One region of the Streptomyces chiangmaiensis genome, then DNA from elsewhere that is predicted to be linked to it. Evidence: riboswitches for the same ligand, from Rfam matches in the RefSeq annotation. Region 1 holds a riboswitch; the other holds the start of a gene.

Evidence for each region. Region 1 has a riboswitch for glycine ahead of gcvT (glycine cleavage system aminomethyltransferase GcvT). Riboswitches for the same ligand answer to the same signal wherever they lie in the genome.
Region 2: linked by a shared signal. The riboswitch ahead of gcvP (aminomethyl-transferring glycine dehydrogenase) and the one ahead of gcvT (glycine cleavage system aminomethyltransferase GcvT) in region 1 are both predicted to bind glycine.

The regions. Positions count from the first base shown of each region.
Region 1 is NZ_JAYWVC010000011.1:28,157-43,561, reverse strand. It holds gene VXC91_RS05940 (L-serine ammonia-lyase) at 1-1,044, opposite strand, end outside; gene glyA (serine hydroxymethyltransferase) at 1,134-2,396, opposite strand; gene gcvH (glycine cleavage system protein GcvH) at 2,413-2,790, opposite strand; gene gcvT (glycine cleavage system aminomethyltransferase GcvT) at 2,902-4,023, opposite strand; glycine riboswitch at 4,093-4,204, opposite strand; glycine riboswitch at 4,205-4,305, opposite strand; gene VXC91_RS05920 (AAA family ATPase) at 4,475-5,152, shown strand; gene VXC91_RS05915 (enhanced serine sensitivity protein SseB) at 5,216-6,007, shown strand; gene VXC91_RS05910 (enhanced serine sensitivity protein SseB C-terminal domain-containing protein) at 6,276-7,076, shown strand; gene VXC91_RS05905 (ABC transporter permease) at 7,409-8,401, shown strand; gene VXC91_RS05900 (ABC transporter substrate-binding protein) at 8,538-10,271, shown strand; gene VXC91_RS05895 (ABC transporter permease) at 10,387-11,388, shown strand; gene VXC91_RS05890 (ABC transporter ATP-binding protein) at 11,385-12,506, shown strand; gene VXC91_RS05885 (ABC transporter ATP-binding protein) at 12,521-13,954, shown strand; gene VXC91_RS05880 (M1 family metallopeptidase) at 14,052-15,405, shown strand, end outside.
Region 2 is NZ_JAYWVC010000021.1:51,816-67,220, reverse strand. It holds gene VXC91_RS09970 (DUF881 domain-containing protein) at 101-937, shown strand; gene VXC91_RS09965 (small basic family protein) at 934-1,266, shown strand; gene VXC91_RS09960 (DUF881 domain-containing protein) at 1,272-2,138, shown strand; gene VXC91_RS09955 (FHA domain-containing protein) at 2,200-3,072, shown strand; gene ftsR (transcriptional regulator FtsR) at 3,091-3,846, shown strand; gene VXC91_RS09945 (bifunctional nuclease family protein) at 3,931-4,404, shown strand; gene VXC91_RS09940 (MerR family transcriptional regulator) at 4,945-5,580, shown strand; gene VXC91_RS09935 (DNA polymerase IV) at 5,633-7,030, shown strand; gene VXC91_RS09930 (PRC-barrel domain-containing protein) at 7,126-7,497, opposite strand; glycine riboswitch at 7,612-7,707, shown strand; gene gcvP (aminomethyl-transferring glycine dehydrogenase) at 7,885-10,770, shown strand; gene VXC91_RS09920 (DUF5999 family protein) at 10,863-11,069, opposite strand; gene VXC91_RS09915 (hypothetical protein) at 11,468-12,058, opposite strand; gene VXC91_RS09910 (glutamate-cysteine ligase family protein) at 12,599-14,116, shown strand; gene VXC91_RS09905 (CPBP family intramembrane glutamic endopeptidase) at 14,530-15,330, shown strand.

The sequences.
Region 1 (15,405 bases):
GCAGGCCGAGCCGACCTCGCCCTGGCAGCCGACCTCCGCCCCGGAGATGGACGCGTTCTCCTTGAAGAGCATGCCGATCGCGCCCGCGGCGAGCAGGAAGCGCACGACACCGTCCTCGTCGGCGCCGGGCACGAAGTTGATGTAGTAGTGCAGGACCGCGGGGATGATGCCCGCGGCGCCGTTCGTCGGTGCCGTGACCACGCGGCCGCCTGCCGCGTTCTCCTCGTTCACCGCCATCGCGTAGAGGGTGATCCACTCCATGGCGCGGGACAGCGGGTCGCCCTCGGCACGCAGCTGGCGGGCGGTGACCGCCGCACGCCGGCGGACCCTGAGGCCGCCCGGCAGGATGCCCTCACGGGACATGCCGCGCGAGACGCACGCCTGCATCACCCGCCAGATCTCCAGCAGGCCCTCGCGGATCTCCTCCTCCGTGCGCCAGGCCCGCTCGTTGTCCAGCATCAGCGAGGAGATCGACAGGCCCGTCTCCTTCGTCAGGCGCAGCAGCTCGTCGCCCGTGCGGAACGGATACTTGAGCACCGTGTCGTCCAGCTTGATGCGGTCCGCGCCGACCGCGTCCTCGTCGACGACGAAGCCGCCGCCCACGGAGTAGTACGTCTTCGACAGCAGCTCGGTCCCGGAGGCGTCGTACGCCCACAGCGTCATGCCGTTCGCGTGGTAGGGGAGCGTCTCGCGCCGGTGCAGGATCAGGTCGTCGTCGAAGGAGAACGCGATCTCGTGCTCGCCGAGCAGCCGGATCCGGCCGGCGGCCTTGATGTCCTCCGCTCTCCGGTCGGCGGTCTCCACGTCCACCGTGCGCGGAGAGGCGCCCTCCAGGCCGAGAAGCACCGCCTTGGGCGTGCCGTGGCCATGGCCGGTGGCGCCGAGCGAGCCGTACAGCTCCGCCCGTATGGACGCGGCCGAGTTCAGGAGGCTCTCATTGCGCAGCCGCAGGGCGAACATGCGCGCCGCGCGCATGGGGCCGACCGTGTGGGAGCTGGACGGGCCGATACCGATCGAGAACAGGTCGAAGACCGAGATGGCCACCGTGACTCCTCAGGTACAGGGGTGGTGCAGGGGGCGGGGCACCGCGCACGACGAGTGTGCCTCCAGTGTGCGCGATGCCCCGAGGTGCCTTACTTCCGGAGGTCCGGGTACAGCGGGTGCTTGTCGGCCAGGGCCGTCACCCGGGCCTTCAGCGCCTGTGCGTCGTAGGACGGCTTGAGCGCCTCCGCGATGACGTCCGCGACCTCGGCGAAGTCATCGGCCGTGAAGCCGCGGGTCGCCAGGGCGGGCGTGCCGATGCGCAGACCCGAGGTGACCATCGGCGGGCGCGGGTCGTTCGGGATCGCGTTGCGGTTGACCGTGATGCCCACCTCGTGGAGCCGGTCCTCGGCCTGCTGTCCGTCGAGCTCGGAGTCGCGCAGGTCGACGAGGACGAGGTGCACATCGGTGCCGCCGGACAGGACGTCCACGCCGACGGCCCTGACGTCGTCCTTCACCAGACGCTCGGCAAGGATCCTCGCGCCCTCCAGAGTCCGCCGCTGCCGCTCCTTGAACTCCTCGGAGCTCGCGATCTTGAAGGCGACCGCCTTGGCGGCGACCACGTGCTCCAGCGGGCCACCCTGCTGACCGGGGAAGACCGCCGAGTTGATCTTCTTGGCGAGCTCGGCGGTGGACAGGATCACGCCACCGCGCGGGCCGCCCAGCGTCTTGTGGGTCGTGGTGGTGACCACATGGGCGTGCGGCACCGGGTTCGGGTGCAGGCCCGCGGCCACCAGGCCGGCGAAGTGCGCCATGTCGACCATGAGGTACGCCCCGACCTCGTCCGCGATCCGGCGGAAGGCGGCGAAGTCCAGCTGCCGCGGGTAGGCCGACCAGCCCGCCACGATCAGCTTCGGCTGGTTCTCCTTGGCCAGTCGCTCGACCTCGTCCATGTCGACGACGCCGTCGTCGCCGACATGGTAGGCGACCACGTTGTAGAGCTTGCCGGAGAAGTTGATCTTCATGCCGTGGGTCAGGTGCCCGCCGTGCGCGAGGTTGAGACCCATGATCGTGTCGCCGGGCTGCAGCAGCGCGAACATCGCGGCCGCGTTGGCCTGCGCGCCGGAGTGCGGCTGCACATTGGCGTGCTCGGCGCCGAAGAGCTCCTTGATGCGATCGATGGCGATCTGCTCGACCACGTCGACGTGCTCACAGCCGCCGTAGTAGCGGCGGCCGGGGTAGCCCTCGGCGTACTTGTTGGTGAGGACCGAGCCCTGCGCCTCCATGACAGCGACCGGAGCGAAGTTCTCCGAGGCGATCATCTCGAGGGTGGACTGCTGACGGTACAGCTCGGCGTCGACGGCGGCGGCGACGTCCGGGTCGAGCTCGTGCAGAGGAGTGTTCAGAAGCGACATGTGGTGCTGTTACTCCTCAGCCGGCGATGTGAGCGTCGTACTCGTCGGCGGAGAGCAGGTCCGCGGGCTCCTCCGCGATGCGCACCTTGAACAGCCAGCCGCCCTCGAACGGGGCGGAGTTCACCAGCGACGGGTCGTCGACCACGTCCTCGTTGACCGCCGTGACCTCGCCGCTGACCGGCGAGTAGAGGTCGCTCACCGACTTGGTCGACTCCAGCTCGCCGCAGGTGTCGCCCGCGGTCACTGTGTCACCGACCTCCGGGAGCTGGACGAACACGACATCGCCGAGCGCGTTGGCCGCGTGCTCCGTGATACCGACCGTCGCGACGCCGTCCTCGGCGGCCGACAGCCACTCGTGCTCCTTGCTGTAACGCAGCTGCTGGGGGTTGCTCATGGCCTGAATTCTCCTGTTGGGTCGGAGGAGTGGTGGTGAAGGGGGACTGGTGGAGACGCTCGTGAGCGGGGACGGACGCGAGCGGAGTCCCGTCCGTCCTGGGCCCAGTGTCTACTTCTGGCGCTTGTAGAACGGCAGCGCCACGACCTCGTACGGCTCGTGGCTGCCCCGGATGTCCACTCCGACCCCGGGCGTGCCGGGAGCGGAGTGCGCGGCGTCGATGTACGCCATCGCGATGGGCTTGCCCAGCGTGGGGGAGGGCGCACCGGAGGTGACCTCGCCGATCACCTCACCGCCGGAGACGACTGCGTACCCGGCGCGCGGGACGCGGCGGCCCTCGGCGATCAGGCCGACCAGGACGCGCGGCGGGTTCTGCTCGGCGCGCTCGGCGGCCCGCAGCAGTGCGGCGCGCCCCACGAAGTCACCCTCCTTCTCGAACTTCACGACGCGGCCCAGACCGGCGTCGAAGGGGGTCAGGGCCGTGGTGAGCTCGTGCCCGTACAGCGGCATGCCCGCCTCCAGGCGCAGCGTGTCCCGGCAGGAGAGCCCGCAGGGGGTGAGACCCACCGGTGCGCCCGCCTCCGTCAGCGCCAGCCACAGCTTCTCGGCGTGCTCGGGGGCCACGAACAGCTCGAAGCCGTCCTCCCCTGTGTAGCCGGTGCGGGCGATGAGCGCCGGGACCCCGGCGACCGTGCCGGGCAGCCCCGCGTAGTACTTCAGGCCGTCGAGGTCGGCGTCGGTCAGGGACTTCAGGATCCCGGGGGACTCGGGGCCCTGCACGGCGATCAGCGCGTAGGCGTCCCGGTCGTCGCGCACCACGGCATCGAAGCCGGCGGCCCGCTCCCCGAGCGCGTCCAGAACGACCTGGGCGTTGGAGGCGTTGGCGACGACCATGTACTCCTGCTCCCCGAGCCGGTACACGATCAGGTCGTCCAGGATGCCGCCGTCCTCCTGGCAGATCATGGTGTAGCGGGCGCGGCCGACGCCGACGGAGGAGATGTTGCCGACCAGGGCGTGGTCGAGGAGCCGGTTCGCCTCGGGCCCGGTCACCGTGATCTCACCCATGTGCGAGAGGTCGAACAGTCCCGCCTTGGTACGTACGGCGACGTGCTCGTCACGCTCGGAGCCGTACCGCAGGGGCATGTCCCAGCCGGCGAAGTCGGTCATCGTCGCGCCCAGCGAACGATGCAGGGCATCGAGCGCGGTACGGCGCAGGGGGCTGTTGCTGCTCATCGGTTGTGCTCCCAGGGCAACGGGGTCCCTCGCACGGACGAAGCCGAGCGCAGGGGAGGGCGAGGTCGTTCCTCCCCATCTGTCATCGGAACCTGAGAGGTTCGCCATGACTCCCGCGGCGGGTGGTCACGGTTTGCACCTTGGGTGGAGCCACCAGAAGGGGCCCGCTTTCCAGATGTGCCTCGCCCGCGCGGTATCGGGGCCTGAGAGATTCAAGGGAGGGACTTGCTCCTTCGGCGTCCGGGCACAGGCGTGCAGCCGGAACTCTCCCGCGCGGATTCAAGCGGCCGGTATGCAGTTGGCGCGCACATCATTGCACGCATCGTCCGATGGTGGCAGGGCCGCATCTGTGACCGGCCTGTGGCGGCACGAGGATGAAAACGAGAGACCTGAGCATTACCTTCTCTTTACAATCGGCGGGCAGGCAACTTCCCGACCCATGGGGAGGGAGATGACGGTGAACAGGACCACGGCGTACGCCACGACCTCGGGCCTCGCGGTGCCCGAGCAACCCGGTGCCCCGGCGCGGGGGGCCTGCGGACCGCTGCGGAATGCCGTGGTCCGCGATCTGCGCGACCGCGGGGGCCGCAGTCCGCACGGGCTCATCTTCGAAGCGGGCGACGTCGTCGTCGTCACCGGTCTGCCCGGCAGCGGCAAGTCCACTCTGATGCGGCGTGCCGTGCGGGGTGCCCGGGTCGACTCCCAGGACACCCGGGACCGCTGGGACACACGCCTGGCCCGCTTCCTTCCCTACGCGGTCTACCGCCCCCTCGTCCGCATGGCGCACTACGCGGGTCTGCGCCGCGCGCTGCGCGCGGGCACCGGGCTGGTGGTGCACGACTGCGGCACACAGTCCTGGGTGCGCGGCTGGCTGGCCCGCGAGGCCCGGCGCCGCGGGGGCACGCTCCGGCTGCTTGTGCTCGACGTCCCCGTGGACACGGCTCTGGAGGGGCAGCAGGCGCGCGGCCGCGGAGTCTCGCGGTACGCGTTCCTCAGGCACCGCAGGGCCACCCGCCACTTGCTGTGCTCCGTCGAGCAGGGCCGACTGCCGGAGGGCTGCGGCTCGGCGGTGCTGCTCGACCGGGACGCGGCGGACGTCCTGCGCCGGATCGACTTCGCGGCGAAGTGACCGTCCAGGAGCAACCGCTAGGCTTTTCTGCCACGGCAGTAGTTCTGAGCAGGCGGTAAGCAGATGGATTTTCCGGCGGACCTCCCCGCGGACTTCCCCCCACAGGCACACCCCCATCCGCACGGCGGATGGCCGGGCAACGAGCTGGAGGAGGTGCTCTCCGCCTCCCTCGGCGTCCCCGGGGCCGGCGGCCGGATCATCGAGGTCCTCGGGCGCAGCTTCCTCTGGGTGCCGCTGCCCGGTGACGGCGGCCCGCACAGCGGCCCCCTGGACCTGCCCACGCTGGAGATCGAGGGCCAGGTCTACGTCCCGGTTTTCAGCTCGGAGGAGCAGTTCCGCCAGGTGGTCGGCAACCACATGTCGTACACGATCGCTCCCGCCGTCGAGTTCGCCCGCGGGCTGCCCCCGCAGGTCGGTATCGCGGTCAACCCCGACGGAGTGGTCGGCGTGCCGCTGCCGCCGGACGCGGTGGCCGAGCTGTGCCGCGTCGGGCTGACCTCACTGGACGGGCTCGTGAGCGGTGGCCGGGTCCGCCTCTTCGAACCCGACTGGCAGGACGAACCGGTGGATTTCCTCGCCGCCGCCTCGTCCGAGTTCGAGGCGACCGGTGTGGTGCTCAGCGCGCGCCGCGGCCTGGCCGCCATCGAGTCCGCCGACCCGGTGATGTTCATAGGCGTCGAGCTCGGCCCCTCGGGGACCGACGGACGGACCCTTGCGCTGGACGCGCTCGGCCGGGCGCTCGGCAGGGTGCCGGTGAAGACACCGGTGAACATGGTGTTCCTGGACGTGGCACAGGACCCGGTGGGGGACTGGATGCGGGAGCGGGTGCGGCCCTTCTACCAGTACGGTTACTGAACCGCTCGCGAGCGCGGCGCGCGAAGCCCGGACGATGTCGCGCGGCGCGCGTCAAGTCGCTGTCGAGATGGCGCCTTAACCTGGTTTCATGGCCCGAGCGGGGGAAGCTCGTGTCCGGCCGGGGGCCGCCCCGCGGTGTGACCGCATGGGGGTGTGGTGTCCCCGGGCAAGGGAGAATGGCTCGGTCGGGGTGGTGCGGCTCGGTTCGCGCCCATACTCCGGAGGCATCTGCGGGGTTGTCGGGTTCGTGGTGAAGGGGCGGTAGAGGGTGAGCGCGTCGGGCACGGCAGCGGCCGGGCAGGTCGAGCACATGCTGCGCCAGGTGACGCCCGGGCGTTACGACGCCTACGAGGCGCTCCTGCGCGCGCTCGCGACCCCGTCGTCCGGCCAGGTCTGGATGCTGCTCTGGCACGGCCAGGCCGGTGCCCCGGACGCCCAGTACGGGAACATGGAGGTGGACGGCCACGGCTACGCACCGTGTGTCACCTCCGCCCAGGAACTCTCGGCCAGCGGCTGGAACCGTTCGTACGAAGTGGTCGACGGCCTCGACGTCGCCCGCACCCTCTACCCCGACCACTACGGGCTGTGGCTCAACCCGCATGCGCCGGGCGGCGGCGTCGGCATTCCCTGGCTGGACCTGCGCCGGATCGCCACCGGTCTCGAGCGCCAGCCCGCGGGGCCGCTGCGGCTGTCCGAACCGGCCGTCGAGATCCCGCAGTTCTACGCCCTCCTCGCACAGAACGCGCACCGTACGCCGGCCGTCCGCTCGCTGCGCCGGGCCTGGGTGCAGCCCGCCCTCGGCGCGCCGTACCTGGCGATCGGCCTGGACGTGTACGACACCTCGCCGCCCGCCGTCGACTCGGTGCGCGCGATGATGCAGCAGTCGATCGCCGCCGTGCCCGAGGGCCTGCCCGTGTCGACCGTCGCGATGTCCGACGAGTACGACCCCGTGGTGATGTGGCTTCGCGCCAGTGCCCGCCCGTTCTACGACCGTGAGTCCCACGCGGCCCCGGTCCAGGCCCCCGCGGCCGGCGGCTACGGCTATCCGCCGGTCGGCAGCGGCTATTGATCCTCAAGGATCGGTACCGCCGGTCGGGTGGGCAGACCGAAGCCGTATGGATGCCACTTTGCGCGCATAGATGTGGGTGAAGAGTCCGGTTCTGTTTTGGAATGCCCTAACTAGCCGTCGTTCGACGCCCGTTACCCGCTGTCCGGATAACGGAACGTCCCAGACGGCATCACGTTTAGGCATCCATTCACCGTCAAGTCTGGCAACAGATCGCCAAAGCGTTGAAGACTCCCGCTCCAAGGGGCATTCGCCCCTGTGTACGACGGACTGATCATGCCGCCACAGCGGCAAGTGCGGGCCGGCTATCGCCGGTTGAGAGGGGTCCCTGCCAGATGACGGCACCAATGCACGACGCAGCCGCCGAGACCGCGGTCGCCGATGTCACCGCCGACGTCCCGGCCAAGGAGATCGAGGGCAGGTCGCCCGGGCGTATCGCCTGGACCCGGCTGAAGCGCGACAAGATCGCTCTCACCGGCGGTGTGATCGTGGTGTTCCTGATCCTGGTCGCGGTGTTCGCGCCGTGGATCGTGGACCTGTTCGGCCACCCGCCGAACGAGTTCCACGAGAACCTGATCGACCCGAACCTCGGTACGCCCAAGGGCAGCTTCGGCGGTATGAGTTCCGACTTCCTGCTAGGCGTGGAGCCGACCAACGGCCGCGACGTGTTCAGCCGGATCGTCTACGGCGCCCGGATATCCCTGCTGGTGGCCTTCCTCGCGGCCGCCGTCTCCGTGTTCCTGGGCAGCCTGCTCGGCGCCACGGCCGGCTTCTTCGGCGGCTGGGTCGACACCGCCATCAGCCGCACCATGGACGTTCTGCTGGCCTTCCCGCAGCTGCTCTTCACCATCGCGCTCGTCTCCGTGGTCCCCAACTCGCTGTGGGGCCTGACCGGCACCGGGGTTCGGATGGGCGTCCTCGTCGTCGTCATCGGCTTCTTCGGCTGGCCCTACATCGGCCGTATCGTGCGCGGCCAGACGATTTCGCTGCGTGAGCGGGAGTTCGTCGAGGCGGCCCGCAGCCTGGGTGCCGGCCGCGGCTACATCCTCCGTAGGGAGCTGCTGCCCAACCTGGTCGCGCCGATCCTCGTCTACACCACGCTGATCATCCCGACCAACATCCTCACCGAGGCGGCCCTGAGCTTCCTGGGCGCGGGCGTCAAGCCGCCCACGGCCTCCTGGGGAAAGATGCTCTCGGACGCGATCGACACCTACCAGGCGGACCCGACGTACATGGTGGTCCCCGGTCTGGCGATCTTCATCACCGTTCTTGCGTTCAACCTCTTCGGCGACGGGCTGCGTGACGCCCTCGACCCGAAGGGCAGCTGAACCACCCGATCTGCCTGCCTACCGGCCGGCGGCAGCAATGAATACCTCTGACCGCATCCGCGTGTCACGGGTGATACCAATTCACGGAGGTTGCAACACAGTGAAGCGTCAAAGGAAGGCGATCGCCCTTGCGGCAATGGTCGCGGCTGTGTCGCTGACCGCTGCCGCATGTGGCGGCGGGGGGAGTGACGACAAGTCCTCCTCCACGAACAAGGCGTTGGGGTTCGACGCCCTCACCAAGGGCAAGGTCCTCAACCCGTCGACGAAGAAGGGCGGGACGCTGAAGCTGATGTCCCCCCAGGACGTCGACTTCATGGACCCGACCCGCGCCTACTACGGCTTCGTGTGGGACATCCAGCGGCTGTACGTGCGCCAGCTGCTCGCCACCGACTCCAAGCCGGGCGCGGCCGGCAACCAGCTGGTCCCGGACCTGGCCGCGGCGATGCCGGAGGTCAGCGCCGACGGCAAGACCTACACCTTCAAGCTGAAGGACGGCATCAAGTTCGACGACGGCACGGCGATCACCTCGAAGGACGTCAAGTACGGCATCGAGCGCCAGTTCGCTCAGGACGTGCTGTCCGGCGGTCCGACGTACCTGATCAACGTGCTGGACCAGGGTCAGAAGTACCCCGGCCCGTACAAGGACACCGACCCGGACAAGCTGGGCCTGAAGTCCGTCCAGACGCCGGACGACAAGACGATCGTCTTCAAGCTGAAGGACGCCAACTCGGACTTCCCGTACATGCTGGCGATGGGCAGCGCCTCGCCGGTGCCCAAGGCCAAGGACGACGGCGCCAAGTACAACAACCACCCGGTGGCGTCCGGCCCCTACAAGGTCGAGTCCTTCACGCCGGGCAAGGGTGCCGTCTTCGTCCGCAACACCAACTGGGACCCGAAGACCGACACGATCCGCACGGGCCTGCCCGACCGGATCGAGTTCACGCCCACCACGAACCCGGATGACGAGGACAGCCGTCTGCTGAGCGGCTCCATCGACTACGACATCAACGGTTCGGGTGTGCAGCAGGCCGCCAAGATCAAGATCCTGCAGAACCAGAAGCTGAAGGCCAACGCGAGCAACCCGCACACGGGTTACATCCGCTACATGGTCTTCCCGCAGACGGTGAAGCCGTTCGACAACATCCACTGCCGCAAGGCGGTCATCTACGCGGCCGAGCCGACCTCGCTGCAGACCGCGCGTGGCGGCCCCACCAGCGGTGACCTGGGCGCCAACATGCTGCCCACCGGGATCGCGGGCTCCGAGGGCAAGTCCTACGACCCGTACGGCCTGACGGACGGCAAGCCGGACGTCGCCAAGGCGAAGGAAGAGCTCAAGGCCTGCGGCAAGGAGGGTGGCTTCAAGACCACCATCGCGGTCCGCAACAACCGTGAGCCCGAGGTCAAGACCGCCGAGTCGCTGCAGGCCTCGCTGAAGGCGGTCGGCATCGACGCCGCCATCGACCAGTACGACGGCAAGCTCTCCTCCTCCGTGATCGGTGCTCCCGACAACGTGAAGAAGAAGAACTACGGCATCATCGTCATGGGCTGGGGCGCCGACTACCAGACCGGTGCGGGCTTCCTCCAGGCGCTGGTCGACGGCCGGTTCATCCTGGACAACGGCAACAACAACTACTCGATGCTCAACGACAAGACCGTCAACGGGTTGTTCGACAAGGCCGCGGCCGCCAAGTCCCCCGAAGAGGCGGGCGAGTTCTACAAGCAGATCAACCACAACATCATGGAGAAGGCGCTCTACCTGCCGATCAACTTCGACAAGGCGCTGGTCTATGTGAACCCCCGACTGAAGAACGTCTTCCTCAGCGAGGGCCAGGGCGGTCGCCTCGACCTCGCCGTCGTGGGTGTCAACTGACCGACATGCGGGTCCTTCACCACGCATAGCTAGTTCGAAGGGCAGGTGAAGGCCGCAGGCGGGTGGCTGCCGCCCCCACAAGGGGCGGCAGCCACCCGCCGATCGGCCGACTGCAGTGATCGTCTATCTCATCCGGCGTCTGATCAACGTCGTCGTCATGCTCTGGGTGGTCTCCCTGGTCACCTTCGGCATCTTCTTCGCGGTGCCGAAACTGACCGGTACCGACCCCGCCCTGATGTTCGCGGGCCGGGAGACCAACGCGACCGCCATCGAGGGCATCCGTCACAAGATGGGCTTCGACAAGCCGATCTATGTGCAATACGGCCAGTACATGAAGGGCATCGTCGCGGGCCGTGACTACGACAACGGCTCGGACAAGACGCACTGCCCGGCCCCGTGCTTCGGCTACTCCTTCAAGACCGAGCAGCCCGTGTGGGAAACCCTGAAGGAGGCGCTGCCCGTCACGTTCTCGCTGGCTGTGGGAGCGGCGGTGCTCTGGGTCCTCGGCGGTGTCGCCACCGGCGTCATCTCGGCGCTGCGCAGACGCACGGTCCTGGACCGCGTGACCATGATCACGGCCCTGGCCGGCGTCTCGCTCCCCATCTACTTCACGGGGCTGGTGGCCAGCGCGGTCGTGGTCTACTCCCTGGGCTGGATGGACTCGATCGACTACGTACCGATCGAACAGGGGCCCCTTGAATGGGCCAAGAACCTGCTCCTGCCATGGATCACCCTGGCCTTCCTGTTCGCGGCCACATACGCGCGCCTCACCAGAGCGACGATGCTGGAGATCCTCGGCGAGGACTACATCCGCACGGCCCGGGCCAAGGGCCTCAAGGAGAACGTCGTCATCGGCAAGCACGCGCTGCGTGCCACGCTCACCCCGATCATCACCATCTTTGGCCTGGACCTGGGGCAGTTGCTGGGCGGCGCGGTGCTGACGGAGAAGACGTTCAACCTGAGAGGGCTCGGATACCAGGCGGTCACGGCCATTGATGGCGGCGACCTGCCCGTCATCATGGGGGTGACACTCTTCGCCGCCCTCTTCATCGTCGTGGCGAACCTGATTGTGGACCTGCTGTACGCGGTCGTTGACCCGCGTGTGAGGCTGACATGAGCAACGAGAACCCCTCCACCGAGTCCACCGTCGAGCCCGTCGTCGGCGGTGCGGCCGGGCTCGTCGTGGACATCGAGCCGCCGACCCCGGCGTTCCTCTCGGTCCGCGATCTCAAGGTGCACTTCCCGACCGACGACGGCCTGGTCAAGTCCGTCGACGGGCTGTCCTTCGACCTCGAGCGCGGCAAGACGCTCGGCATCGTGGGCGAGTCCGGGTCCGGCAAGTCCGTCACCTCGCTGGCCATCATGGGCCTGCACCGCACCGGCCACACCCGGTCCCGCCCGGAGATCAGCGGCGAGATCTGGCTGGACGGCCAGGAGCTGCTCGGGGCGAGCCCGGACAACGTGCGCCGGCTGCGTGGCCAGAAGATGGCGATGATCTTCCAGGATCCGCTGTCGGCCATGCACCCGTACTACACGGTCGGCCACCAGATCATCGAGGCCTACCGGATCCACACCAAGGTGGACAAGAAGGCGGCCCGTCGGCACGCCATCGAGCTGCTCGACCGCGTCGGCATCCCCGAGCCGGACAAGCGGGTGGACTCCTACCCGCACGAGTTCTCCGGCGGTATGCGCCAGCGCGCCATGATCGCCATGGCGCTGGCCAACAACCCCGAGCTGCTCATCGCGGACGAGCCCACCACTGCGCTGGACGTCACCGTGCAGGCGCAGATCCTGGACCTGATCCGGGACCTGCAGAAGGAGTTCGGCTCCGCGGTCATCATGATCACCCACGACCTGGGCGTGGTGGCCGAGCTGGCCGACAACATCCTGGTGATGTACGGCGGCCGTTGCGTCGAGCGCGGCCCCGCCGAGAAGGTGTTCTACGAGCCCCGCCACCCCTACACCTGGGGCCTGCTCGGCTCGATGCCGCGCCTGGACCGCGAGCAGCAGGAGCGCCTCATCCCGGTCAAGGGCTTGCCGCCCTCCCTCATCAACGTCCCGTCCGGCTGCGCCTTCAACCCGCGCTGCCCGTACGCGGACATCCCGAAGGACGACCTCACCCGCACGGTCCGCCCCGAACTGACCGAGGTCGGCAGCCAGCACTGGGCCGCCTGCCACATGAGCAAGGAGCAGCGGGAGCGTATCTGGACCGAAGAGATTGCGCCGAAGCTGTGAGCGAGGACAAAGCTGTGACGATTCCTGGCCAGAGCGACGGCAGCGTGGTCACCACCAAGGACGCCGCCCCCGGCGAGACCCTGCTGAAGGTGACCGGGCTCCAGAAGCACTTCCCGATCCGCAAGGGCCTGCTCCAGCGGCAGGTCGGCGCGGTGCGCGCGGTCGACGGCCTCGACTTCGAGGTCAAGGCCGGTGAGACGCTCGGCGTGGTGGGCGAGTCGGGCTGCGGCAAGTCGACGATGGGCCGGCTGATCACCCGGCTGCTCGAACCGACCGCCGGCACGGTCGAGTTCGAGGGCAAGGACATCACGCATCTCGGTGTCGGCGGGATGCGTCCCCTGCGCCGCGATGTGCAGATGATCTTCCAGGACCCGTACTCCTCGCTGAACCCGCGTCACACCATCGGCACGATCATCGGCGCCCCCTTCAAGCTGCAGGGCGTCACTCCCGAGGGCGGCATCAAGAAGGAAGTGCAGCGGCTGCTGTCGGTGGTCGGCCTCAACCCCGAGCACTACAACCGCTACCCGCACGAGTTCTCCGGCGGCCAGCGCCAGCGCATCGGCATCGCCCGCGCGCTCGCGCTCAACCCGAAGCTCGTGGTGGCGGACGAGCCGGTCTCCGCGCTGGACGTGTCGATCCAGGCGCAGGTCGTCAACCTTCTCGACGACCTCCAGCAGGAGCTGGGCCTGACGTACGTGATCATCGCGCACGACCTCTCGGTCGTCCGGCACGTCTCGGACCGGATCGCGGTGATGTACCTCGGCAAGATCGTCGAGCTGGCCGACCGCGACTCGCTGTACAGGGCGCCGATGCACCCGTACACCAAGGCGCTCATGTCGGCGGTGCCGATCCCGGACCCGAAGCGCAAGAGTGCCAAGAGCGAACGCATCCTGCTCCGGGGCGACGTGCCCTCGCCGATCTCCCCGCCAAGCGGCTGCCGCTTCCACACGCGGTGCTGGAAGGCGACGGAGATCTGCCGGACGACCGAGCCGCTGCTCCTCGAGCTGAAGCCGGGGCAGCGGGTGGCCTGCCACCACCCGGAGAACTTCGAGGACCAGGCCCCGCAGGACACGGTGCTGCTGTCCGACGCCAAGGAAGCGGCGGAGCTGGTGCCGGAGGAGGTGCTCGAGGAATCGGCCCAGACGTCGGCGGCGGTGGCCGCCGAGGTGGAGGCCGAGGCCACCTCGAAGCAGCCGGCCGAGGGCGCCACCGAGGAGACCGCGGCTGACGGGCCCGAGGGAGCCGCGGCCGCCGAGCCGGAGGAGTCCACGGCCGCCGCGGCCGAGGCTGAGTCCGACGCCGAGGCATCGGCCGACGCCCCGGAGGAGCCCGACGCCTCCGAGGAATCCGACGAGTCCGAGCCTGCCGCCGGCGGGGGCGTCTCCGAGGCATCCGGCGACTCCGGCAAGCCCGAGGCATCGGCGGGACAGGAGTCAACCGACAAGTAACGCATGACGAGTTGGCAAAGTCATGCACATGACCGAACGGGAGAGCGCAGAGTCTGGCGTGTCCGTCTGATCGACAGCACGCTCGAAGGGACGACTCATGGCACTCTCCCGTTCGGCACGCTTAGGGGTTCTCGTCACCGCGGCGGCCTCCTTCCTCGCCATCGCCGCCTCCTCCGCTCCCGGTCCGGGAGCCGACGGCATCGGTGACCCCTACTTCCCGCAACTGGGCAACGGCGGCTTCGACGCCCGCCACTACGCGCTCGACGTGGCGTACGACCCGGACACCGACCGGCTCGACGGCCGTACGACGATCACGGCCCGTGCCACCCGAAGCCTCTCGTCCTTCGACCTCGACCTGCAGAAGCTTCAGGTCACGGGGATCGAGGTGAACGGCAGACGCGCCCCGTTCACGCGCGAGGGCGACGAGATCCGCATCACCCCGCGCGGCGTCCTGCCCAAGGGCCGGGACTTCACGGTCACCGTCACCTACGGCGGGGTCCCGGAACCGCTCGGCGGTCCCATCGTCTTCGGCTCCAACTACGGGTGGATGAAGACCTCCGACGGAGTCTTCGTCGCCTGCGAGCCCAACGCCGCCTCCACCTGGTTCCCGTCCAGCGACCACCCCGCGGACAAGGCCACCTACGACATCCGTATCACGGCACCCAAGGGCCTGACCGCCGTCTCCAACGGCCGCCTGATGTCGACGTACGACAAGGACGGCCGGACCGTGACCCACTGGCGCGAGTCCAGGCCGATGGCGACCTACCTGGCGACGGCGACCATCGGCAGGTTCGACGTGAAGACCGGGAAGACCCCGTCGGGCATTCCGATCTACGTCGCCATCGACCCCGTCCTGGCGAACAGCAACAACGTCGACGTGTACGCCGTCACCGCCGAGGCCACCGACTACTGGTCCAAGATCTTCGGGCCTTACCCCTTCGAGGAGACCGGCGCCATCGTCGACGACATGCCGGAGGCCGGCTTCTCGCTCGAGGTGCAGTCGAAGCCGGCGTATTCGGCCGTCCGCTCGGAGTCGACCATCGTGCACGAGCTCGCCCACCAGTGGTTCGGCGACTCGGTCTCGGTGGAGCGCTGGAAGGACATCTGGCTCAACGAGGGCTTCGCGACATACGCCCAGTGGCTGTGGGCCGAGCACAGGGGCACCGCCTCGGCGCACGACTCCTTCCTCGCGGGGTACGACGCCCGCCCCGCCGACAGCTCGTTCTGGCAGGTCACGGTGGCCGACCCGCAGCGTGACACCATGTTCGCCTCTGCGGTCTACCAGCGGGGCGCGATGACCCTCCAGGCGCTGCGCGAGCGCATCGGCGACACCGCGTTCTTCAAGCTCCTGCCGGCCTGGGCCGAGCTCCACCGGTACGGCAACGCGAACACCGCCGATTTCATGCGGCTCGCGGAGAAGATCTCCGGACAGCAGCTCGACGACCTGTTCC
Region 2 (15,405 bases), on a different contig from region 1:
CATTCGGAGTATCCGCTCACGACATGCGACTATGTGCGGCATGCCGCAGCCGCCCCCCGTTCGGAGCACACCAGGGCGCCCCCCGCGTCCGGACGCCTCCATGTCGTTGCTCACCAACGTCATGGATCACAGCCTCGACGACGGATACGCCGAGGCGGCCGCCCGGAAGCACGCGGAGGGCGAGGGCGGAATGCCGAGGACGGTGCGGGCCAAGCTCGGTCTCGCGGCCGGTCTGGTGCTCGCCGCGCTCGTGGTGACCGTGGGCGCCGCTCAGGCGCGTGTGGCGGCCCCGACGGTCGCAAAGGAGCGCCAGGAGCTCATCGACCGCATCCAGCGCGAGACCGCGGCCGCGGACAAGCTCGAGGCGTCGGTGGACACGTTGCGCGACGACGTGAGCGCGCGGCAGCGCGCCGCGCTGGAGAGAGACGGCGGTTCGGACTCGGCCGATCTCGTCGGGGTCCTGTCGGGCGCGGTCGCCGTGCACGGTCCCGGCGTGAAGCTCGTGGTGAACGACGCGAAGGAAGCCACAACGGGCGGCAACGGCGATCCCCGGGAGACCTCCGACTTCTCCGACACCGGCCGCGTGAGGGACCGCGACATGCAGCGGGTCGTCAACGGTCTGTGGGAATCGGGCGCCGAAGCGATTTCGATCAACGGTCAGCGGTTGACGGCGCTGTCGGCCATCCGGGCCGCGGGTGACGCGATACTGGTGGACAACAGGCCGCTGGTGCCGCCGTACACGGTGCTCGCGGTGGGGGACGGCAACCGGCTCAGCACCGGGTTCCAGAACAGCGCCGAGGGGTTGTATCTGCATGCGCTGCAGCAGAACTACGGGATCAGGACCGGCATATCAGTCGAGAGCGACGTCCGGCTGCCCGCCGCACCGAGTGTGATCGTACGTACAGCACAGCCGACCACAGAGAAGGGCACATCGTGATCGCCGTACTGGGCCTCGTCGTCGGAGTCGTGGTCGGGCTGTTGGTCCGGCCTGAGGTTCCGGCGGTCGTCGAGCCTTACCTGCCCATCGCCGTCGTCGCGGCACTCGACGCCGTGTTCGGCGGCCTGCGGGCCATGCTCGACGGGATCTTCGACGACAAGGTCTTCGTGGTGTCGTTTCTGTCGAACGTGGTGGTGGCGGCGCTGATCGTGTTCCTGGGGGACAAGTTGGGCGTCGGCGCCCAGCTGTCCACAGGCGTCGTGGTCGTCCTCGGCATCCGCATCTTCTCCAACGCCGCGGCGATCCGCCGGCATGTGTTCCGGGCGTGAGGGCGATGAGCAACGAGGAAGAGAAGCCCCAGGCGCCGCAGGGCCCCGAGCACCGGCTGCGCAAGGAGCTGCCGCAGGAGATCCCGGCGGCCGCAGGCACGCCCGGGGCGCTGAACGAGGCCGAGGAGGCGAAGGCCCCCGCGGCCGCACTGACCGGCCGTCAGCGCCTTGCCCAGGGGCTGTGGCCACCGCGTGTGACACGGGCCCAATTCATCGTCGCCCTCCTGCTGTTCGGCCTCGGCTTCGGCCTGGCCGTCCAGGTCGCCTCCAACAGCGACAGCGGCAGTGCCCTGCGCGGCGCGCGCCAGGAGGATCTCGTGCGCATCCTCGATGAACTCGACGACCGTACTCAGCGTCTTCAGGACGAGAAGCAGGGGCTCGAGGACCAACGGTCCGAGCTGGAGAACAGTTCGGACCGGGCCGAGGAGGCTCGTAAGCAGACCGCCGAGAAGGAGAAACAACTGGGCATCCTTGCGGGCACGGTGGCGGCGCAGGGCCCCGGCATCACGATGACCATCCAGGACACGAAGGGAACGGTCCAGGCGGACATGCTGCTCGACGCGATCCAGGAACTGCGCGCGGCCGGCGCGGAGGCGATACAGGTGAACGGGGTACGGGTCGTCGCCGGCACCTATCTGACGGACTCCGGGAAGAGCGTGAGCGTCGACGGGAACAAGATCACCCAGCCCTATCGTTTCCAGGTCATCGGCAAGCCCCAGGACCTCGAGCCGGCACTCAACATCCCCGGAGGCGTGGTGCAGACCCTGGAGAAGGAGCAGGCCACGGTCACCGTGGAGCGTTCTACGAAGATCGTCGTGGATGCCTTGCGAGCGGCGGAGCAGCCTGACTACGCTCGATCGTCCTCCCAGTGAATCGGGGGTGCATGGAGGCCGTCGGGCAAGGGCATGAGGTTGCGGGGGGTCGGCGCACCGAATGGGGGGTGCGTGGTGGAAACTGTCTGGTGGATACGGACGTTGTGAGGATGTCCGGGCCGGTCGGTGTATGTCATCAGGGTTCGTCCTGCCCCACGGGCGGGTCTGTTTCGGTCAAGGGGAATCGCCCGTGAAGTTGTTTGCGAAGTTGTTCGGCAAGAGCGCGCGAGAGGGCAGCGACAACGCGACTGCTCGTCATCGTGCCCAGCCGGGAGAAGCAGAGGGGCAGCGCCCCCTGTTCCGGGACCAGGTCGCTGGTCCGGGTGGTGGCATTTCGGGAGGTCAGGGCGCGGCGTCTGTTGACCCCGGTGCCTCAGGCCCCATAGGTTTCGGGGACATGTCGGCCCTGGTGTGTACGAGGTGCGGTCACCGCAACCCGGAGAACAGCCGCTTCTGCTCCAACTGCGGTGCGCCGCTGCGGGCCGGTGCGGTGCCGGAGCGTGCGTCCGAGACGACCTCCACGATCTCGATCTCGGGTCTGGAGGCCTACGACGCGGAGGCCACCGGCCAGACGCCGGTGCCCGCGCTCTCTCCGGAGGCACAGGCGGCCGTGGACGCGCTGCCGGTCGGTTCGGCGCTGCTGGTGGTGCGCCGCGGCCCCAACTCGGGCAGCCGCTTCCTGCTGGACAGCGACCTGACCACGGCGGGGCGCCACCCCCAGAGTGACATCTTCCTGGATGATGTGACGGTCTCGCGCCGGCACGTGGAGTTCCGGCGCAGCCCGGACGGCACGTTCACGGTGGCCGACGTCGGCAGTCTCAACGGTACGTATGTCAACCGTGAGCGCATCGACCAGGTCGCGCTCAACAACGGCGACGAGGTGCAGATCGGCAAGTACAGGCTGGTCTTCTACGCGAGTCAGCGGGGCATCTGACCCGCCAGGGAAGGGTCCATGCTTCACACACCGAGCGGCGGCGCCGACAGCGGCACCGCCGCCACGGACAACGGGCCGATGAGTATCGGCGCCGTGCTGAACGTGCTGCGCGAGGAATTCCCCGAGGTCACCATCTCCAAGATCCGCTTCCTGGAGTCCGAGGGGCTCATCGAGCCGCAGCGCACCCCATCGGGATATCGCAAGTTCAGCATGCGCGACGTCGAGCGCCTCGGTCACGTGTTGAGGATGCAGCGGGACCACTATCTGCCGCTCAAGGTCATCCGCGAGCATCTGGACGCCCTGGAGCGGGGCGAGGAAGTTCGACTGCCGTCCCTGGGCCGTCCGCGTGACCTGGGCGAGGGCGAGCCCCTCGGGGACATCCTGGGCGAGCTCGAGACGCCCGCAACCGCGCGGATCGCCCGTGACGAGCTGCTGACGGCCACCGGGATCAGCGCGGAGCAACTCGAGGAGTGGGAGTCGTACGGCCTCGTCGTACCGCTGCCGGAAGGTGTGTACGACGCCGAGACCGTCACGGTGGCCACTCTGGTGGCGGAACTGGGCAGGCACGGGATCGAGCCGCGCCATCTGCGGGTGATGAAGGCGGCGGCGGACCGCGAGGCGGGCTTGGTGGACCAGGTAGTGGCCCCGTTGCGGCTCCATCGCAACCCGCAGACCAGGGCACATGCCGAGGCGCGCACCAAAGAGCTGGCAGGGCTCGCGGTGAAGCTGCATGCCGCGCTGGTGCAGTCCGCGCTGGGCGTGCGTCTGCCCTGAGCCGGGGGGTTCGCCGACGGCGGATCGATCGGCCGATCTGTGCCCGACTACCCAAACATCCCGGGCACGGCCTAGGGTTGCTGTGTGAACGAGCTCGATGTCGTAGGTGTCCGGGTCGAGATGCCCTCCAACCAGCCGATCGTGCTCCTGCGTGAAGTGGGAGGCGACCGCTACCTCCCCATCTGGATCGGGCCCGGGGAGGCGACGGCGATCGCGTTTGCCCAGCAGGGTATGGCCCCCGCACGACCGCTGACCCACGACCTGTTCAAGGACGTGCTGGAGGCCGTCGGCCAGGAGCTCACGGAAGTTCGCATCACAGATCTGCGTGAGGGCGTCTTCTACGCGGAGCTCGTTTTCGCCAGCGGGGTCGAGGTGAGCGCGCGCCCGTCCGATGCCATAGCGCTGGCGCTGCGCACCGGCACGCCGATCTACGGCAGTGACGGAGTGCTGGATGATGCGGGCATCGCGATCCCGGACGAGCAGGAGGACGAGGTCGAGAAGTTCCGTGAGTTCCTCGACCAGATCTCCCCGGAGGACTTCGGCACGAGCAGCCAGTGACGGTTTCCCTCCCGGGTCGACCAAGGGGTGTGCCGGCCGGGACCGGATGACGCAGGGGTGGCTCCGGGGTTCGGTGTGCCGGGTGTGGTGCTCGAGGCCTTCCGCGGCGGTTTCGTCGATGATCGAGAGCGTCCTGGGGCGACCCGAACCCCCAGCTCAGGCCGACCAAGACGGCGAGCCGCTGCTCCCGCTTCGGTGATTCCTCCACTGAGGGCGAGATCGTCCGTGTGCCCGCACGGCAGCGAGGCTCGGGCCGGGCGGGGCCGGAGGCCATGACAGCTGCCGGGGGTTCCCGGTTCCAAAGACGTCGGGCCTCGAACGGCGGGAAGGAGCATGTGGCCGCGCACTGAAGCACATGCCGGGGGCTTGTGCCACTTCGCAGAGGCCACTGCCGAAGCATTCGGCTAGCCTTTCCCCGCGGAAGGGTACGGGAAACCACTCCTAGGGTGATTATCACTCGGCGTGCCGAGTGTGGCGATCGTTGACGCGCCCTTGGTGACTGCCTACCGTCGAGAAGGCAGGTCAAGGACGGAGGTCGGCGTGAGAATCAGCGGCGGCGGTACGGCTGGGGGTGCCCCCGGACGGAGTCTGGGGGAGAATGGCCCGCACCCGCTTCACGGCAGCGCGACCGGCTCCGCCCCTCAGCGGCCGACGGCCGTGCCGGGCGACGGAGGGGCGGCTTCCGAGCAGATGGGCTATCGAGGTCCCACGGCGTGCGCCGCCGCGGGCATCACCTACCGCCAACTGGACTACTGGGCCAGGACGGGTCTCGTCGAACCGAGCGTGCGCCCCGCCTACGGGTCGGGGACGCAGCGGCTGTACAGCTTCCGGGACGTGGTCGTCCTCAAGATCGTCAAGCGGTTCCTCGACACCGGCGTGTCCCTGCAGAACATTCGCACCGCCGTCCAGCACCTTAGGGAACGCGGCTTCCGTGACCTGGAGCGGATGACGCTGATGAGCGACGGAGCGACGGTGTACGAGTGCACGTCGCCGGACGAGGTCCACGCTCTGCTCCAGGGCGGTCAGGGCATATTCGGTATTGCCGTCGGCGTCGTGTGGCGGGACGTGGAGAACGCCCTGTCCCAGTTGCACGGCGAGCGCATCGACACGGGCGAGACCATCGTCGGGAACCACCCCGGGGACGAGCTGGCACGGCGACGCAACCGGGCCGTCTGAGACGCGCCGTCACCAGGCGGCATTGTCAGTGGCGTAGGGCAGCATCGGAGATGTGAGAAGCGCGCCCACGATCCTCCATCTCGACATGGATGCCTTCTACGCCTCGGCGGAGCAGGCATCCAAGCCGAGCCTGCGCGGGAAGGCCGTCATCGTGGGCGGACTCGGACCTCGGGGAGTGGTGGCCACGGCCTCGTACGAGGCGCGAGTCTTTGGAGTGCACTCGGCGATGCCCATGGCGCAGGCACGCCGGCTCGCACCCCACGCCGCGTATCTGGTGCCGCGATTCGGTTTCTACCGGGAGATCAGCGAGCAGGTGATGGAGCTGCTGCGAGCACTGTCGCCGCTCGTGGAGCCGCTGAGCCTGGACGAGGCGTTCGTGGATCTGGAGGCCGGGGGAGCGGCCTGGGACGAGGAGTCGGCCCTCCGGACGGGGGTGAAACTGCGCGCGGACATCCGTGAGGGCACCGGGCTTACGGGCTCGGTGGGGCTCGCCGCGTCCAAGATGCTCGCCAAGATCGGCTCCGAACAGGCCAAGCCGGACGGCCTGGTGCTGATACGGCCAGGTACCGAGCGCGCGCTGCTCGGTCCGATGTCGGTGCGCACGCTGCCGGGGGTCGGCCCCGCCACAGGGGACCACCTGCGCCGGGCCGGGATCACCACGGTCGACGAGATCGCCGAGGCGGGCGAGGACGAGCTCGTGCGGCTGCTGGGCAAGGCCCACGGGCACGCCCTCTACGCCATGGCGCTGGCGCAGGACGAGCGGCCGGTGGTGGCCGAGCGGGAGGCCAAATCGGTGTCGGTCGAGGACACCTACGACGTGGACATCCACGATCGGGTCCGGGTCGGGCTCGAGGTGCAGCGGCTCGCCGACCGGTGCGTCCGCAGGCTGCGGGGTGCCGGCCTGTCGGGGCGGACGATCGTGCTGAAAGTCCGCAGGTACGACTTCGCGACGCTGACCCGGTCCGAGACCCTGCGCGGGCCCACGGACGATCCTGCGGTTGTGCGGGAGGCCGCCGGGAGGCTCCTGGACTCGGTGGACACGACCGGTGGGGTGCGGCTGCTCGGCGTCGGAGTCAGCGGGCTCGCCGACTACACCCAGGAGGACCTGTTCGCCCAGGCCCACCTGGCCGCGGGGGACGCGGGCACCGAGGGCCGACCGGAGGACGGGGAGGCGACCGAGACCACCGAGGAGGAGTCGGCAGCGGCCTCTGAGCATGTCTGGCGCGCGGGCCAGGACGTCCGGCACGCCGAGTACGGTCACGGGTGGGTGCAGGGCAGCGGCCTCGGCCGGGTGACCGTGCGGTTCGAGACACCCGACTCCGAGCCGGGTCGCGTGCGCACGTTCCGCACCGACGACCCCCGGCTCGAGCCGGCGGATCCGCTGCCGCTGGTGCCCCGAAGGCCCGAGTCCGCGGGGCCACGGGCGGCGGCATCGGGCACCGGGGCCTGACCGTGCCGTCGGGCGGCGTCGGGTGGCCGCGGCGGCCACGACTCCGGGCCGGACGGATGCCTCCGGTGTCGAGGGGGCGAGGACCCGGGTGGGGCTCAGGCCTCGTCCGACCCGGCCAGATGCCCGAAGTCGCGGTCCGGTGGCGGTGGGGGCGAGGTCACGTCGAGCCCGTAATGGTGGTAGAGCTGCAACTCCTGTTCGGGGGAGAGATGGCGTCCGACGCCGAAGTCGGGAGCGTCCTTGATCAGGGCGCGCTCGAAGGGGACCCACAGAGCACCCTCGATCACTTCACTGGGCTCCAGCGGGACGAACGCGTCCCTGCTGAACAGGCCTGTTCGTATGGCCGCCCACTCGGGTGCACCGGTCGCGTCGTCGAGGTAGACCTCGTCAATCGTGCCGATCTTGTTCCCGTTGCGGTCGAACGCCTTGCGGCCGATCAGACTCCGCGGATCGATATCGGTCTTCACGGTCCCTCCAGCAGGTCGCAACGCATCCGTAAGCACTACGAAAGAGCACAATCAGGAAGGCGGCCACTCGAAGGTGCCGGTCTTGTCTCCGCTGGTACTCTGGCTAGCGGCTGCTGACCCCATGCGGGAGAGTCCTCCGGAGCGAACCGGAGGCGCCGAAGGAGCAAACCCTCCCCGGAATCTCTCAGGCACACGTACCGCACGGACGAGGTCACTCTGGAAAGCAGGGCGGGTGTCGACGGCTTCCGCTCTCACCGACGGTGAAAGCCGGAGCGCCTTCGGGCGGACCGGTGAAGCTCTCAGGTCGAGATGACAGAGGGGGAGGCCGTCGGGGTACCCGCGCCGTGGTGCCCCTCGAAGGTCGTGTCAGACCAGGAGGCCTCCGCAATGACAGCCCATCGCATTCCGCTCGCCGATCTCGAACGGGGGACGCCCTTCGAGCAGCGCCACATCGGGCCCGACCACGAGGCCCGCGCGAAGATGCTCGCTCAGGTGGGCTACGGCTCGCTCGACGAGCTCACGGCCGCAGCGGTCCCGGATGTGATCAAGAACACCGAGGCCCTGGACCTGCCGGGTGCGCGGACCGAGCGCGAGGTGCTGGCCGAGCTGCGCTCTCTCGCCGATCGCAACCAGGTCCTCGACTCCATGATCGGTCTCGGCTATTACGGGACCTTCACGCCGCCGGTGATCCTGCGGAACGTGATGGAGAACCCGGCCTGGTACACCGCGTACACGCCCTACCAGCCGGAGATCTCCCAGGGGCGCCTCGAGGCCCTGCTGAACTTCCAGACGATGGTCGCCGACCTCACCGGACTGCCGACCTCCGGCGCCTCCCTCCTGGACGAGGGCACGGCCGCCGCCGAGGCGATGGCGCTGTCCCGGCGCATGGGCCGGAACAAGAAGGGCCTCTTCCTGGTCGACGCGGACGCGCTGCCGCAGACGATCGCCGTGATCCAGACCCGTGCCGAGCCGGCCGGTGTGGAGGTGGTCGTCGCCGACCTGGGCGACGGAATTCCGGCCGAGATCGCGGAGCGGGAGATCAACGGCGTACTGATCCACTACCCGGGCGCCTCCGGTGCCGTACGCGACATCAGGCCGGTCATCGAGCAGGCCCACAAGGTGGGGGCGCTCGTCACCGTCGCGGCCGACCTTCTCGCACTGACCCTGCTGACCTCGCCCGGTGAGCTGGGCGCGGACATCGCCGTGGGCACCACGCAGCGTTTCGGTGTGCCGATGGGCTTCGGCGGACCGCACGCCGGATACATGGCGGTGCACGAGAAGTTCGCCCGCAGCCTGCCCGGTCGGCTCGTGGGTGTCTCCGTGGACGCCGACGGGCACAAGGCGTACCGGCTCGCCCTGCAGACCCGGGAGCAGCACATCCGTCGCGAGAAGGCGACGAGCAACATCTGCACCGCTCAGGTCCTGCTCGCGGTGATGGCCGGCATGTACGCCGTCTACCACGGGCCCGAGGGCCTGCGGACCATCGCGCGGCGCACCCACCAGTACGCCGCGATCCTCGCCGCGGGCCTCACCGCGGGCGGGGTCGAAGTCGTCCACGGCGCCTACTTCGACACGCTGACCGTGCGGGTGCCCGGCCGCGCCGACGCGGTCGTCGCCAGCGCGCGTGAGCGCGGGGTCAACCTGCGCCTCGTCGACGCCGACCATGTGTCGATCGCCTGCGACGAGACGACCGGCCGGGCCCAGCTGGCCGCCGTGTGGACCGCGTGCGGCGTGGAGGGTGACGTCGAGGCGCTGGACGCGAGCACCGAGGACGCGCTTTCCGAGGGCCTGCTGCGCACCGACGACTACCTCACGCACCCGGTCTTCCACCAGCACCGCTCCGAGACCGCGATGCTGCGCTACCTTCGCCGGCTGGCGGACCGGGACTACGCGCTCGACCGCGGCATGATCCCGCTGGGCTCCTGCACCATGAAGCTCAACGCGACCACGGAGATGGAGCCGGTCACCTGGCCCGAGTTCGGGCAGCTCCACCCCTTCGCGCCCGCCGAGCAGGCGCAGGGCTATCTGACGCTCATCCGTGAGCTGGAGGAGCGGCTCGCCGAGGTCACGGGCTACGACAAGGTGTCCCTTCAGCCCAATGCCGGTTCGCAGGGCGAGCTGGCCGGTCTGCTCGCGGTGCGCGGCTACCACCGCGCCAACGGTGACCACCAGCGCACCGTCTGCCTCATCCCGTCCTCCGCGCACGGCACCAACGCCGCAAGCGCCGTGATGGCGGGCATGAAGGTCGTCGTGGTGAAGACCGCCGAGGACGGCGAGGTCGACATCGAGGACCTGCGGGCCAAGATCGAGCAGTACCGCGACGAACTGTCGGTGCTGATGATCACGTATCCGTCCACGCACGGTGTGTTCGAGGAGCACATCGCCGACATCTGCGCGGCCGTCCACGAGGCCGGCGGTCAGGTGTACGTCGACGGCGCCAACCTCAACGCCCTGGTCGGCCTGGCCAAGCCGGGCCACTTCGGCGGTGACGTCTCGCACCTGAACCTGCACAAGACGTTCTGCATCCCGCACGGCGGTGGTGGTCCGGGTGTCGGCCCGGTCGGCGTGCGTGCGCACCTGGCGCCGTACCTGCCGAACCACCCGCTGCAGCCCGCGGCCGGTCCGGAGACGGGCGTCGGCCCGATCTCGGCCGCTCCGTGGGGATCGGCGGGCATCCTGCCGATCTCGTGGGCGTACGTCCGTCTCATGGGCGGTGAGGGCCTCAAGAACGCCACGCAGGTGGCCGTGCTGTCCGCCAACTACATCGCCAAGCGCCTGGAGCCGCACTACCCGGTGCTCTACACCGGCCCCGGCGGCCTGGTCGCGCACGAGTGCATCATCGACCTGCGTCCGCTGACCAAGGCGACCGGGGTGAGCGTCGACGACGTCGCCAAGCGGCTGATCGACTACGGCTTCCACGCGCCGACGATGTCGTTCCCGGTGGCCGGCACGCTGATGATCGAGCCGACCGAGTCCGAGGACATCACCGAGATCGACCGGTTCTGCGACGCGATGATCGCCATTCGTGCGGAGATCGAGAAGGTCGGCTCGGGCGAGTGGCCCGCCGAGGACAACCCCCTGCGGAACGCCCCGCACACCGCCGCGGCACTCGGCGGCACGTGGGAGCACCCGTACGCGCGCGATGAGGCCCTCTTCCCGGCCGGCGTCTCCGCGGCGGACAAGTACTGGCCTCCGGTGCGCCGTATCGACCAGGCCTTCGGTGACCGGAACCTGGTCTGCTCCTGCCCGCCGCTGGACGCTTACGAGGAGTAATCGCCCTCGGACATGCGTCGGGGCCGGTTCGGAGCGTACGCCTCCGGGCCGGCCCCCTTGTGTCAGGGCAGTGGCTGCCCCGTGTGCGCCGCTCAGGCGGCCGTCATCACCTGGTCCGTGTCCAGCGGGCGGTGAGGGGCGATGATCTGGCCGTCCGGCAGTAGCTCACCGGTGTCCTCGAAGAGCAGAACGCCGTTGCACAACAGGCTCCACCCCTGCTCCGGGTGGTGCGCCATGAGACGGGCGGACTCCCGGTCGGCGGATTCGGCTGTGGGGCACGGTGGCTGGTGCTGGCACATGGTGGATGGGATCTTTCGCTCTGTCGTGATGTCCGAGATGGCTGTCGTGTCTGTCCTGCGGCTCGTCTGGTCGTTCATGGCCGCCCCCCGTCGCTGATGCTTCGGTCTGGAACCCAGTGTTGCCCCACGGGCGTCATTCCGCAGGGATTTCGCAGCACCGCTTCTCACAGGTTCATGACGCATCACCCTGGTGGACGGTTCATCCCAACTCGGCGGTCAATTCGGGTGGTTCACGATGGTCGCAAGGGGCTAGTACATCTGGCCCGACCAGCGCTTTGTCTCTCGTACGAGCGCGATGCGGCACGAACGAGCGACACCTGCCCGGGGTCTTCGACGACGCGGGGACGCACCGTGCCCCGCGGCCGTTTCGGGCAGCGGGGCACGGTGGGATGCGGCGGCTACGCGGGCGTCGGTGAGCCGAGCAGGGGAGTACGGGCGATGCGGTGCGTGAGCACCGGGAGGAGATCCGTGACGCGGTGCGGGCGGTGGGCCGCGATGCCGGGTGGAGCGGGTGCGAGCGGCACGAGAAGGTCGGCCGCGGCGGGAGAACCGGTCGCCCCGTCGGCGGTGCAGTCCCCGTGCAGCCACAACGTGAGCATGTACAGCTCGGGCACGGACAGCAGCCGGGCCTGGTAGGGCTGTGTCATCGCCTCCGCCTGGCGCAGGGCGCGCTCGGTGGCGGTGACGTACGGGCCTTCGAAGAAGTGGGAGAACGCCCAGCCGTCCGGAGTCAGCATGGTCTCGGCAGCTGCCACGGCGCGGTCGCCGCATCGGATGAGGAAGCGCCATCCGGCCAGCCGGGTGGCGGGGGCGCCCGCCGGGGAGATCCCATCCAGTACATGGACAGGCAGCGGGAGTTCGGGGGTCACGGGTCCCTGAGCGGTGCGCAGGGACGGGGTGGGGGCCTCGCGGACCGCGGTGGGGGAACCGAGTGCCGTGAGGACGGAGCGGAGGGCGGGCGCGGGAGCCGGGGGGACATGCAGGTGCATGGTGGGTCGCCTCTCATTTCGACAGGCACGGTTGCGCGAGGGCGTGGGGTGGCGGGCGGACAGCGCTGTCAGCCATCGGGGTCGGAGGGGCCAGGGAATTGCGCCCGGACGAATGGCGGCGCTTTGACGACAGAGCTCATCACCGTTTGTGCCAACTCTCTACCCCGTGCGGAAAGTTTATACGACTCGTGTTCATGCAGTGTTTCGTCTAGTCGTCCCGCGAATGACGGGCAAGGAGATATTCGGTCGACGAAAAGCGGGATTCGTCCTGGTGCTCGACGGGTGTCGCGCCTGCGACCTCGGAATACTCGTCCGTAGCGGACGGCCGGTTCTCGTCGGCGTTTTCACGACATGCCCTTGCCGTGAAACTGCGTATTGCCGCATGCCTCGTGAATGTGCCCGTGGATGCCGGACCTCAGCCTAGCGTGCGACCGTGCACCGCGGAGACGTTATCGATCGCGTTGCCGGGGCATCATCCTCCGAGACCCGGGACAGCAGCGGCCGGATCGTCGGCCTACCCATCTCAGGAGGGACGCTTCGATGGGAGAGAAGGTCGTGGCGGGGCCGTTCGACCTGTCCGATCGGCAGCGCCACCGCGGCAAGCTCAAGCAGTGTCTCGCGGGACTGGCGCGACTGCTGGAGGAGAAGCGGTTCGATCGGCCCAAGAACCTCATGGGGCTGGAGATCGAACTGAATCTCATCGGATCCGACGGCATGCCGCGAATGATGAATGCGCAGGTGCTGGAAAGGATTGCAAGCAGAGATTTCCAAACAGAACTCGCCATGTTCAATCTGGAAGTCAACATAGCTCCACACCGGCTGGGCGGCCGCGTATTCGACCGGCTCGCCGAGGAGTTGCGCACCTCGCTCGCATATGCCGACCGCAAGGCGCACGAGGTCGATGCGGGAATCGTGATGATCGGTATTCTCCCCACGCTCGACCGCGACGACCTGGTCTCGTCCAGCCTTTCCGCCGTCGACCGCTATACCCTGCTCAACGACCAGATCGTGGCCGCACGCGGCGAGGATTTCACCCTCGACATCGAGGGGGTCGAGCGGCTGGAGTGCACCTCACGGTCGATCGCGCCCGAAGCCGCCTGCACGTCGGTCCAGCTGCACCTGCAGGTCACCCCGGGGCGGTTCGCGGACGTCTGGAACGCGGCGCAGGCCGTTGCCGCGGCGCAGGTCGCGCTGGGTGCCAATTCGCCGTTCCTGTTCGGGCGTGAGTTGTGGCGCGAGTCCCGGCCGCCGCTGTTCCAGCAGTCCACCGACACCCGGCCGCCCGAACTGCAGGCGCAGGGAGTGCGACCGCGTACCTGGTTCGGGGAACGCTGGATCACGTCGGCGTACGAGCTGTTCGAGGAGAACCTGCGTTATTTCCCGGCGCTCCTGCCGATCTGCGACGACGAGGACCCCCTGCGCGTCCTCGACGAGGGCGGTACGCCCGCGCTCGCCGAACTCGTCCTGCACAACGGCACGGTGTACCGCTGGAACCGGCCCGTGTACGGCATCGCCGACGGAGTTCCGCATCTGCGTGTCGAGAACCGGGTGCTGCCCGCCGGGCCCACCGTCACCGACGTCATCGCCAACGCGGCCTTCTACTACGGCGTCGTCCGCGCCCTGGCCGAGGAGCCGCGGCCGGTGTGGACGCGGCTGCCGTTCGAGGCCGCCGCCGCCAACTTCGACGCCGCCTGCCGGTACGGCATCGAGGCGCGCCTTCAGTGGCCGCGGAGCGGGCGCTACGGCGGGATCACCGAGGTGGACGCCGTGGACCTGGTACGCGACGAGCTGCTGCCGCTCGCCGAGGCGGGGCTCGATGCCTGGGGCGTCGAGCCCGCGGACCGGGACCTCTACCTCGGCGTGCTCGAGGAACGGTGCCGGCGGAGGGCCAACGGTGCGAGCTGGCAGGCCGCCACCTTCCACCGAGCCCTTGGACAGGGGCTCGACCGGCAGGCCGCACTGGCCGCGACGACGAGGCGGTACCGCGCGTTGATGCATGGTGGCGAGCCGGTGCACACCTGGCCCGTCGGGTTGCCCGAGCCGGTGCCACTGGGGTGAGCGAGCGACCGCACGGTCGTCGGGGGCACTCCCGCCCCGGCCATCGCCCCGAGGACCACCGTGCGGACCTGCCGGGAGCCGGAGACCCGGTGTCCCGAGCCGCCGGTGGAGTGACGTTCCGCTCGCGGACCTGTCCGGCTGCCGCCTTGAGCGCCTGGGTCGTGTGTTCTCGGGCGCGCCGCCGCACAGCGGCCGCCCTGTGCCCTTCGGGCATGCCGTGACGTCCCACGACGGAGTGCCTCCCCGTTGAGACCGTGCCGTGCGGCGGCCGTATGGAAGAGCGAGGGGGACCGACGCCGCGTACGGTGTCGGTCCCCGCCCGATGTCCCGCCCCGCATGATCTTCATGACTTCTTTCGAGACCCTTGCCGGGTGAAGATGGGGCGAGGCGGGATCGCTGGACTGGAGGCGGGAGTGCAGGTGGAGGCAGGGGCAGTGGCCGATACTTCTACGGTGGAGCGGCCGACGCGACGGATTCTCCGGGCCGAGACGCTGTTGGTGCTCGGGCTCTCACTGGGTGCGAGCGGGGTGTCCGCGCTGATCAGCTTTGTCGGATCGGTCACCAAACCGGGCGGCCTCAAGGAGCAGGCGGCCACCCTCAATGCCTCGGCGGCACCGGGACGCCCGTGGCTCGACCTCGCCTGGCAGCTGTTCGGGATCGCGACGGCACTGGTGCCGGTCGCGCTCGTCGCGCACTTTCTGATCCGTGAGGGCACCTCGCTGCGCACGCTCGGCTTCGACCGGACGCGTCCCTGGCCCGACCTGGGGCGAGGGGCGGCCATCGCGGCGGTGATCGGCTCCACGGGTGTCGCCTTCTATCTGGCGGCCCGCGGTTTCGGCGCCAACCTCACGGTGGTGCCGGAGGCGCTGCCCGAGGTGTGGTGGAAGTTCCCTGTACTGGTGCTGTCGGCGGTGCAGAACGCGGTCCTGGAGGAGGTCATCGTCGTCGGCTATCTGCTGCGCCGCCTGGGGCAGTTGGGCTGGACGCCCGGCACGGCCCTGGTGGCCAGCTCGGTGCTGCGCGGCTCGTACCACCTCTACCAGGGGATCGGCGGGTTTTTCGGCAACATGGTGATGGGCGTGGTCTTCGTCTTCCTCTACCGGCGCTGGGGCAGGGTCGGTCCCCTGGTGGTGGCCCACTCGCTGCTCGACATCGGCGCGTTCGTGGGATACGCGCTGCTGGCCGGGAAGGTGGGCTGGCTGCCGACGGCGTAGCGGCCCCGCGGCCTGCGCGAAGGTGTGACCAGGGTCGCACGGGGCTGCTGTGGCGCGCCCCGCGCGGGCCTGTCC